DNA from 2 places in the Siminovitchia sp. FSL H7-0308 genome. Region 1 is predicted to be linked to the other one. Evidence: a T-box and tRNA genes for the amino acid it is inferred to sense, from the RefSeq annotation. Region 1 holds a T-box; the other holds one or more tRNA genes.
What was found. A T-box is a leader RNA that pairs with one kind of tRNA and senses whether it is charged. The one in region 1 lies ahead of thrS (threonine--tRNA ligase), so its partner is inferred to be a tRNA-Thr.

Region 1 (4,425 bases):
CGCGGTGAATCACAACTGGACGATGCTGCTTCCCGTCTTCTCCGATATAGGTCAAGTCCAGCTTTTCAGGAAGCAAGAAGTCCAATTGTACAGTGGATAACGTTTCTTCCTTTCCGAGAGCCGTCTTCACTTGGACGTCCAGTTTCGGTCCGTAAAATGCCGCTTCTCCTTCCGCTTCATAATAATCGAGGTTCAAGTCGTCCATCGCTTCTTTCAGCATCGCCTGCGCTTTTTCCCACATTTCGTCATCATCATAGTACTTCTCCGTATCTTCCGGATCACGATACGAAAGGCGGAATGAATAATCCTTTAAATCGAAGTCCCGATATACTTCTTCGATCAATTGAACAACCCGGATAAATTCTTCTTTGATTTGATCGGGCCGGACAAAGATATGGGCATCATTTAATGTCATGCCGCGAACCCGCTGCAGGCCGGAAAGCGCGCCTGACATTTCATAGCGATGCATCGTGCCGAGTTCCGCTATTCGAATCGGCAATTCGCGATAACTGTGGATTTCATTTTTATAGATCATCATGTGATGCGGGCAATTCATGGGCCGCAAGACAAGCTGTTCATTGTCCATGTCCATGATCGGGAACATGTTCTCTTGATAATGATCCCAATGGCCGCTTGTCTTATATAAATCGACACTGCCCAAAACAGGTGTATAGACATGGTCATAGCCAAGCTCCACTTCTTTATCCACAATATAGCGTTCGATAATTCTGCGGATCGTTGCTCCTTTTGGCAACCAAAGCGGCAACCCTTGTCCCACTTTTTGCGAGTTTGTGAATAAGCTGAGCTCTTTTCCAATCTTGCGGTGATCCCTCTCCTTTGCTTCTTCCAGCATTTTGAGATGGGCCTCAAGCTCGCTCATTTTAAAGAACGCCGTTCCATAAATGCGTTGAAGCATTTTATTATTACTGTCACCGCGCCAGTATGCGCCTGCAATGCTTAACAGCTTGAATTGTTTTATTTTCCCTGTAGAAGGAACATGTACGCCCCTGCACAAGTCATAAAATTCACCCTGCTCATAGATCGTGACTTTTTCCTCTTCCGGAATGGCGTCAATCAATTCCAGCTTGTACGGATCATGGGAAAAAAGCTTTTTCGCTTCATCTCGCTCCACTTCTTTCCGTACGATTTCCAAATTTTCACTGATGATTTTTTTCATTTCTTTTTCAATTTTTGGCAAATCTTCAGGTGTCAAGGAATGATCCAAATCCATGTCATAGTAAAACCCGCCTTCAATAACAGGACCGACACCGAGTTTGACGCCCGGATATAACCGCGAAACCGCCTGGGCCATTAAGTGTGCTGTACTATGGCGCAATATTTCCAGTGCTTCTTCACTGCCCGCCGTGACAATTTCAATGCTTCCATTTTCCTGGATCGGTGTCCGCAGGTCGAGCAAACGGCCATTCAGTTTACCGGCTATCGCACTTTTCCGTAAACCCGTGCTGATTGACCCTGCTATCTCTTCAGTTGTCGTTCCTTTTGGGAATTCTTTCACCGCTCCGTCCGGAAAAGTAATTTGTAGTTGTTCAGTCAATGCTATCCTCTCCTTTTCCAAAATAAAAAAAACCCGCCCCCCAGAAAGGGACGAGTTTGTTCACGTGGTTCCACCCTAATTCTCATTGGCAAACAGCCAATGACTTTCAGAAGATGTAACGGAAGTCTCCGCCATTCACTACTGTAAATTCGAGAATGGAGTTCCAAGGGGGTAAGCATTCAAATCGTGTTGGGAAGCTCCCAGCTTCATCTTCCCTCTCTGTAAACCGTAAGTGAACACTCATGTCCTTGTCATAACCTTTTCATGATATGATTATGTAGGTTATTATAGATCGTTGTTTGAGGAAATGCAAGGGGTTGACTGATCATTTACGGAAATCGGCAAGAGGAAGAATTTTCAATCTTTCTTCAAAAATGTTTAACAATGTACGGATAATCGCTTTTTCCTCAGAATCGGTGTAAAGTAAAATTTCATTAGGCGCGATGGAAAGAAGCGGAGCGATCACGGCTGAGTCAATATAAACAGGATGATTGAACAATAGGCGGCGATCCACCAGTTTCATGACTTCATCCCTTGTCATGACTTTGGAGTTTTCATCGTAAAAACATACAGGGTCCGTTAGTGACAAGTGAACGAGCTTTTTTTTCGGCTCTTGCTTGTGTAAATAGTCTCTGAGCATGCTAACAAACATTTGATAATCCTGCTCCATTTTATATTCATCAATGGCAACACACAAATATTTCTTCAGCGCATCATAATAATCTTGCAGCCGAAACGTTAACAAAGAATCAAACAAAACGGCATCACTTGTTTCAAAAACGGCGATTACAGCTTGTTTAACAATGGAATGCTCATTCATCTTGCCTGTAAATGCCGTCAGTTCTTTTCGTTTCCCCAAACACATCGCTGTAACAATGTCGATAATTTGTATGCGCTCCTCTTCATTCTCATAAAAAAAGTGAGTGGACAACATCTTATCCAAAAATTCGGCTCTTTTTACATTTATAATAAAGTCCGTTAAAGCTTCTGCATAACGATCCGTGTTTTCGTCTCGCGGAAAAAAGAATACATAACGGTTTTGTTGTTTTGTATAGGATAAATGTACGCCCGTTTTGGTAAAGAAAGATTGTAACTGACAAGCATCCTCTTCAGTTAAAAAAATGAGTTCCAAGACGGCCCCCTCCTCATTCAAAAACTTTACTGCACTGATATATGTATATGGAGGGCACGTCCACGCTATGCCAATGAATGAAAAAAGCGATGGATTTAACTGGGAATGGCGCCGTTAAAAAGCTGCGGAACGGGATTGCGAGATTTTTGTGGGAAAAGTCGCCAGCTTTTCATCGTTTTCGCCAAGTAGCAACTATTCATTTCATTGGAATAACACGATCTGTAACATGGCTTTGGCTTGCCGTTTTGTTTGTCTGGGCTTTTGTCGGGCTTGATTTTCCTCCAGAAGGAATCATTGGAAATAAGCTTAAACATGGCGCAGTTCGTTTTTTGACTTGACTTGCAACCACGTTTAAAGATCGCCATTTGGAACCGTAAAGATCTGGCACATGGAAAATACCTGGAGTTTTCAATTCAAAACGAAGCAGGAGATGTATCCTGCGGCCTAACTTTACACTGCGGGCAGCATGAAAACAGCCTGCATCCTTCACAAAGCATAGTCAGGATACAGGCTGTTTTTTGACAGTACGGTGGAGGCGGGCTTTTTATTTTTGACAGGCCGGTAAATGCAGGCTTATTTATGTCTTCGGTTCGGTCCATCAAGTTTGATCGGCTTGGCAAGATATTTTATGCGCTCCATAATCCGTTTGGCTTTCATCTTCTCTTCTTCACCACGTTGGGTATAAGTTAAGTGGTGTTCAAGACTTTGAAAATCAAAATTAGAAGTAAAAAAGGTTGGAAGATGTTCGTGCATGCGGTATTGCAAAATAGAGCCGAGAATTTCGTCCCTCGTCCAGCTTGACATCGATTCCGCGCCAATGTCATCAAGCATCAGGATGTGCGCGTTTTTGGCAAGCTCCAGCTTCTCACTCAATGTTTGATCGCCAAGTGATTGTTTCATTTCCCGGAAAAACTCCGGGACGTAAACGATAAAAGAGGACACCCCTTTTTCCGCCAATTGATTGGCAATTGCCCCCAACAAATAAGATTTACCGACACCGAAACCTCCATATAAAAACAAACCTTTCATTTTCTTTTGCGGGTCGAATTCGGCGGCAAATTTTTCCGCATATTCGAAAGCATCAATCCTGCCGGGGCTGTCCAGAGAAAAATCGGCAAAGGATGCTTGTAATATATCCTTCGGAACATAAAAGCTCTTAATCAATTTTTCTGTTTTTCTTCGCTCGTCATCAATGAGCTTTTTGGCACATGGCCTGTAATGAACCTCGATCGTTTGGCCATTTATGACGAGAGAAGGTTCATATCCCTCCATCATATTCATACAGTTGGCAAGATCCGGACAATCCGCGCAATTTTTTGTTTGGGATATGTATTCGTAAAGCTTGATTAAGTTGGTTTCGACCATGGTTCTCGTGACGAGTCCGGCGTTTTCTCTGATAAACGCTTGGACATCGGGATGATGTAGCACTTCCTGCTTCAAATCTTCAAACCTTCTTTTAAAAGCCTCTCCCCCGGAAAGCCTGCTTAATGTATCATTGATTCGTTCCACCTTTTTCACCTCCCTGTTTTTGATATTTTTGTTGAATGGCTTTCAATCTGCGGCGACGTTCATCCAGTTTATCGGAACCCTTTGCAGTCTGTGACTGGCTTGTTGGGACTTGTTCTTGATCTTCATCCAGAAACCAGTCAGGAAGCATTTCCGTTCGAATTGGTTTTTTCCGTGCTTCCTTCCCGTCTTTTTTGCTGCTTGCCCATGATTGATATTGGCGATGTTCGCT
Region 2 (4,425 bases), 1.6 Mb from region 1:
CCGCCACATGCAGAAATGAAAAGGATAATGCACACCAGGAGCAACAAGACTCCCTTTCTCATGAGGAACGCTCCTTTCTTAATATGTTCCCGATAGTTTTAATATGGGATTTTGTGAAGAATTTATGCATATTCCACCGGGCAATGGCATTTTGTATAAAACATTGTTAAAATCGGTGTAATAAAGATTTTTGTTGGAGGAACACGATAGTGACGATCCGAAATTGGTTACGATTTTTCTTTACAACGCTTTTTTTAGGTGGTATCATTACCGGCATTTTAGGCTTTGTCATTCGCTGGAATGAATTTCAGCCATATTTTACAAAATTTGATATCGGTGCCATTTTATCCACTTTTATATGGCTGGTTGGTGTTGGCTTTATATTTAGTGTTGTCAGTCAGGTTGGTTTTTTCGCCTACTTATTTATTCATCAATTTGGCCTGGGCATTTTTCGGTCGCTTTCATTATGGAACGCGGTCCAAATTTTCTTGATCATTGTTGTCTTGTTTGATCTTGTATATTTGCGCTTTTCATCATTTGCAAGCGAAGGGGAGAGCTTGCTTCCATATATTGGATTAGCCATTTTTATTTTGGCTGCAGGGCTTGTCACCGCTTATTTCAAAGCAAAAACAACCGCAAAAACGACATTTGTTTCCGCTTTATTTTTTATGATCGTCATCACGATCATGGAATGGTTGCCTGTTTTAAGGACAAACGAAGAAAATTGGCTATATTTAATGATTTTTACGCTCATTCCTTGTAATGCCTACCAATTGTTGATCCTGCCCAAGTATAACCGATTATCCGAAAAAGAAATTGCCAGCCGTGCTGCCAAAAGGCAAAAAGCACAGCCAGCCCCTTCGGGAAAGAAAAAAGCGAACCGGACGTGATGGTTCGCTTTTTCTCGGTTATCGATGGGGAGCGCTGATTATGCCCCAAGGATTAGGCCATTATGGAATAATGGTTGTTTTTACCTTTCCGTTAGCGATTAGATGGGAAATCGTGACCATTTCGCCTTTTTCGCGAATAATGGAAATGACTTCAGGGAGCGCTTTCGCTGTTTGGGTAGCGGAATCAGACGCATGCATTAAAACAATGTCTCCTTTTCTCGCCTTCTGTACTTCCTTCACGATTGCTTGAACACCCGGGTTTTTCCAGTCTTGGGAATTTAGACTCCAATGAACGATGGTAAGACCTAATTCATCTGCGATTTGCAACGATCGCTTGTCAAAGTGGCCTGTCGGAGACCGGAGCAATTTGACTTCTTTTACATCGAGTTTGTTCAACACCTCTATGGAGCGATCCATATCCCTGCGTATTTTTTCTTCTTCGATCTCGGTGTAATCCTCATACGCGTAACCCAAACTTCCGATTTCATAGCCCAGGTTCTTTATTTTTTCAACAAGATCCGGATGCCTTTCCGCCCATGAACCTGACAGGAAAAAGGTGGCGGATTCGACCTTTTCTTTTTCCAATATTTCCAGAATGGGCTCCGCCTGGACATCGCCCCAGCCAATGTTAAAAGTTAAAGCAATTCCTTTGTCGCCTTTGTAAATGGCTTTGGGACCATCTTTTCCCGACAAAACCGGTACGTGCACGGATGCTTGCGAGAAGTAAAAGAGGGCTGTAAAAAAAGAAATAATGATAATAAAAAAGCCTTGCTTCACCCGTTTGCCGCTCAGCGTGATAAAAAAGTTCATCTCATCATCCTCTTTCATTCATCCTTGTACAATCTATGCTTGAATGAAAGGGGCATATGCCTGAAAGCGGCAAGAAAAATAAGTATGATCAAAATGTTTTTGGATATAGCTATAAATACAAAAATATAGACGGGGTGTCATCATGCACGGTATGTTAATCAATGATATGGAAAAAGAGGAAATCATTTATCTTTTAAAGAGAGAAATGGATGAAATCTTATTCGATCTTAAAAATGTTCACCTTGAACCAATTGTGAAACGGGCGATGGAAGAGCGGTATCGTACGTTGTTCACCCTTTTTAAGCGTGTTGCGGATCATCGGGAATGTATAAAATATATACTTCCAAGAGCAAACGTAAGGCGGGAGCGGTAAATTTTAAAAAAACGTTGACAAGCCCGGGAAGGCTTGCTAAAGTATAAATCGTTCGCCTGGCGGTTGTTTAATAAAAACCGCTTGAATAATTTTTAAAAATGGTTATAATAATAATTGTCTATTCGTATACAATCCGCAGTAGCTCAGTGGTAGAGCTATCGGCTGTTAACCGATCGGTCGTAGGTTCGAATCCTACCTGCGGAGCCACGCTTCCATAGCTCAGTAGGTAGAGTGCTTCCATGGTAAGGAAGAGGTCGCCGGTTCAAGCCCGGCTGGAAGCTTCGTTTACAATAGCGGATATAATGCGATTCCCGGGTATTCCGGGAGTCGCTTTTTTTCTTTCCTCAACCCCAATTTGCCGACATTTTGACTGCGAAACGTTGTTTCATGATGATTTTCATTGTTCTTTATTGGTTCGACAGTGCGTCATCCAATTTTTTCGTCGCATTTTGAGAGCATGTCCATATACATTCATAGTTGTTTTTATATCCCAGTGGCCGAGGCGCTCGGAAATATTTTGGCATGCACTCCCTCATTGATCAGAAGGGACAAGGTTATACCAATAATGATCCGACCATCTCTCTTGATATCAACGGAGAAAATGGGGAGATTGCTTTGATGACTAAATCTCGATGATAAGGAACTGCTCGGAATCAGTTATAGTGCTTCATATAAGTCCTCTCTGGAGGAATCTGAAAGGCTCTTTAAGGAGTTGAGGAAAAAGCCAAAGAGCTTGAAAAGTAGATCCTGCAGCTGGTTAAAATCAAACATCCACCATGAGGACATTGATTTGGACTGTAAAAAAACATATATGCACAAGGAAAGGCCTGTGTAATGCTATCAAGCAGTATACAGGCTTTGTCATATTTAAATTGGCAAAAGTAAAATAAAACAGTTGTTCGTCTATAGTTACAAGTTAAAAAATGAAACTAAGTGACAGGAATGCACGTATTTTATAGAGGAGGATGACATTTTTTCTCCAGAAAAGGTGAGATAATTGACAAAGAAAACGGTATTTTTATCGCCAGTCCAGTTTTGGTCAGTGACGCAAACACCCGGCTAAGCGTAGAGATGGAAGGGGCAGGCCGACTGATATCCAGGCCACATTGATAACGGAAACGTTTATCTTTGTCCAATCGATGATACAGACCGGTAAAAGTACTGATGCCTTCCAGCGGGGCAGCCATAAGGGCCCTTAATATCCCTTTCTTGGAATGCCCTTCAGCCCCTTGGGGTATGAACTTTTTAAGTGTTTCGCATAAGGTTGCAAGTCAAGAACACCAAAAAAGATGGGCAATTTATCTTTTGACTCTAATATTTGCAATTCCTCAAAAGAAAATAGACTTTCTTGTAGAATATACAATGTGACTTCCTCCTAACGGATTTTGTGGTTTGGTCACTTCAAAATTCTACAAATTAGGGGTGAAGTTCTTTTTTAATACCTTTCAAAACCTTATGGTTCTTGATGTAAAAAATGTGCAAAATGCTCATGATAAGTAATAGCAAAAATGAAAGCCAGAATACTACAAGGAGGATTATGATTGAGGTCAGATTTCAAATATGTACAAAAAATTACCAGACAGTCTAAAGGTTTTCTTTATGGAATTATATTTTTTATTTCTTTGATGACATTAGCATGTGGGATCATGGCCTTCTGGATTTTTTTCTTTACTTCCGAGCCATTAATCGGTCTGATTCCTTTTGTTAGTGGACTTATTACATATATCGTATTGCATTATTCATTTAAACTAGTGAAATCACAGCCGTTGCAGACAGATTTACGAGAAATAAAGGATGGGGCGGTTCACCATGTATGGAAGAATGATGAAACAGGGGAGATGGAAGAAACGTGGGTTCCCTTTAAAGAGATTACAGCAATTTATATTGCAAGACATTCTCAGGCGGTTGGGACAGACTCAAATAGATGGTATATTATTTATCCAAAATTGATCGTCGAATGGGAAGAGGACGGGAGTAAACAATATATCTCTTTTATTGAGGAAAAATCAGATGCCTTTTATGAGTTATATGAGCAATTTCCGGTTGACCAGATTCCAGTGTATACAGCGAATATTGATTTGAAAATGTGGCCGGATCATCTATTGTCAAACGTGTTTGAAGTAGAGAAAGTCAGAAAAGTAGAAAATAAGCGTCCGCTGAAGTTGCCCTTTAAAGCAAGGACGTCGTCATTATGGTCTCCTCCGTTACCGAATGTTAAGGAGAACGAGGAAATAAAACAGGCAGATTTGCGGAAATTTAATGTAATAGGCGTTATTACGTTTACAATCGGATTGATCATTACTTTCTTTTCTCTATTATCTGTCTTTCCACAATGGGCTATTGAGGATGGAG

Region 2: it encodes a tRNA-Thr, which carries the amino acid that the T-box ahead of thrS (threonine--tRNA ligase) is inferred to sense. The anticodon was not compared.

What each region holds. Positions count from the first base shown of each region.
Region 1 covers NZ_CP150282.1:992,759-997,183, reverse strand. Annotated here, with positions in the region: gene thrS (threonine--tRNA ligase) at 1-1,555, opposite strand, end outside; T-box leader at 1,599-1,819, opposite strand; gene MHB50_RS04755 (putative sporulation protein YtxC) at 1,881-2,687, opposite strand; gene MHB50_RS04750 (hypothetical protein) at 2,777-3,025, shown strand; gene dnaI (primosomal protein DnaI) at 3,261-4,196, opposite strand; gene MHB50_RS04740 (replication initiation and membrane attachment family protein) at 4,180-4,425, opposite strand, start outside.
Region 2 covers NZ_CP150282.1:3,975,038-3,979,462, reverse strand. Annotated here, with positions in the region: gene gerD (spore germination lipoprotein GerD) at 1-62, opposite strand, end outside; gene MHB50_RS18640 (KinB-signaling pathway activation protein) at 210-890, shown strand; gene MHB50_RS18635 (polysaccharide deacetylase family protein) at 951-1,700, opposite strand; gene MHB50_RS18630 (hypothetical protein) at 1,843-2,073, shown strand; tRNA gene MHB50_RS18625 (tRNA-Asn) at 2,206-2,280, shown strand; tRNA gene MHB50_RS18620 (tRNA-Thr) at 2,282-2,354, shown strand; gene MHB50_RS18615 (transposase) at 3,027-3,260, opposite strand; gene MHB50_RS18610 (hypothetical protein) at 3,269-3,436, opposite strand; gene MHB50_RS18605 (hypothetical protein) at 3,615-4,425, shown strand, end outside.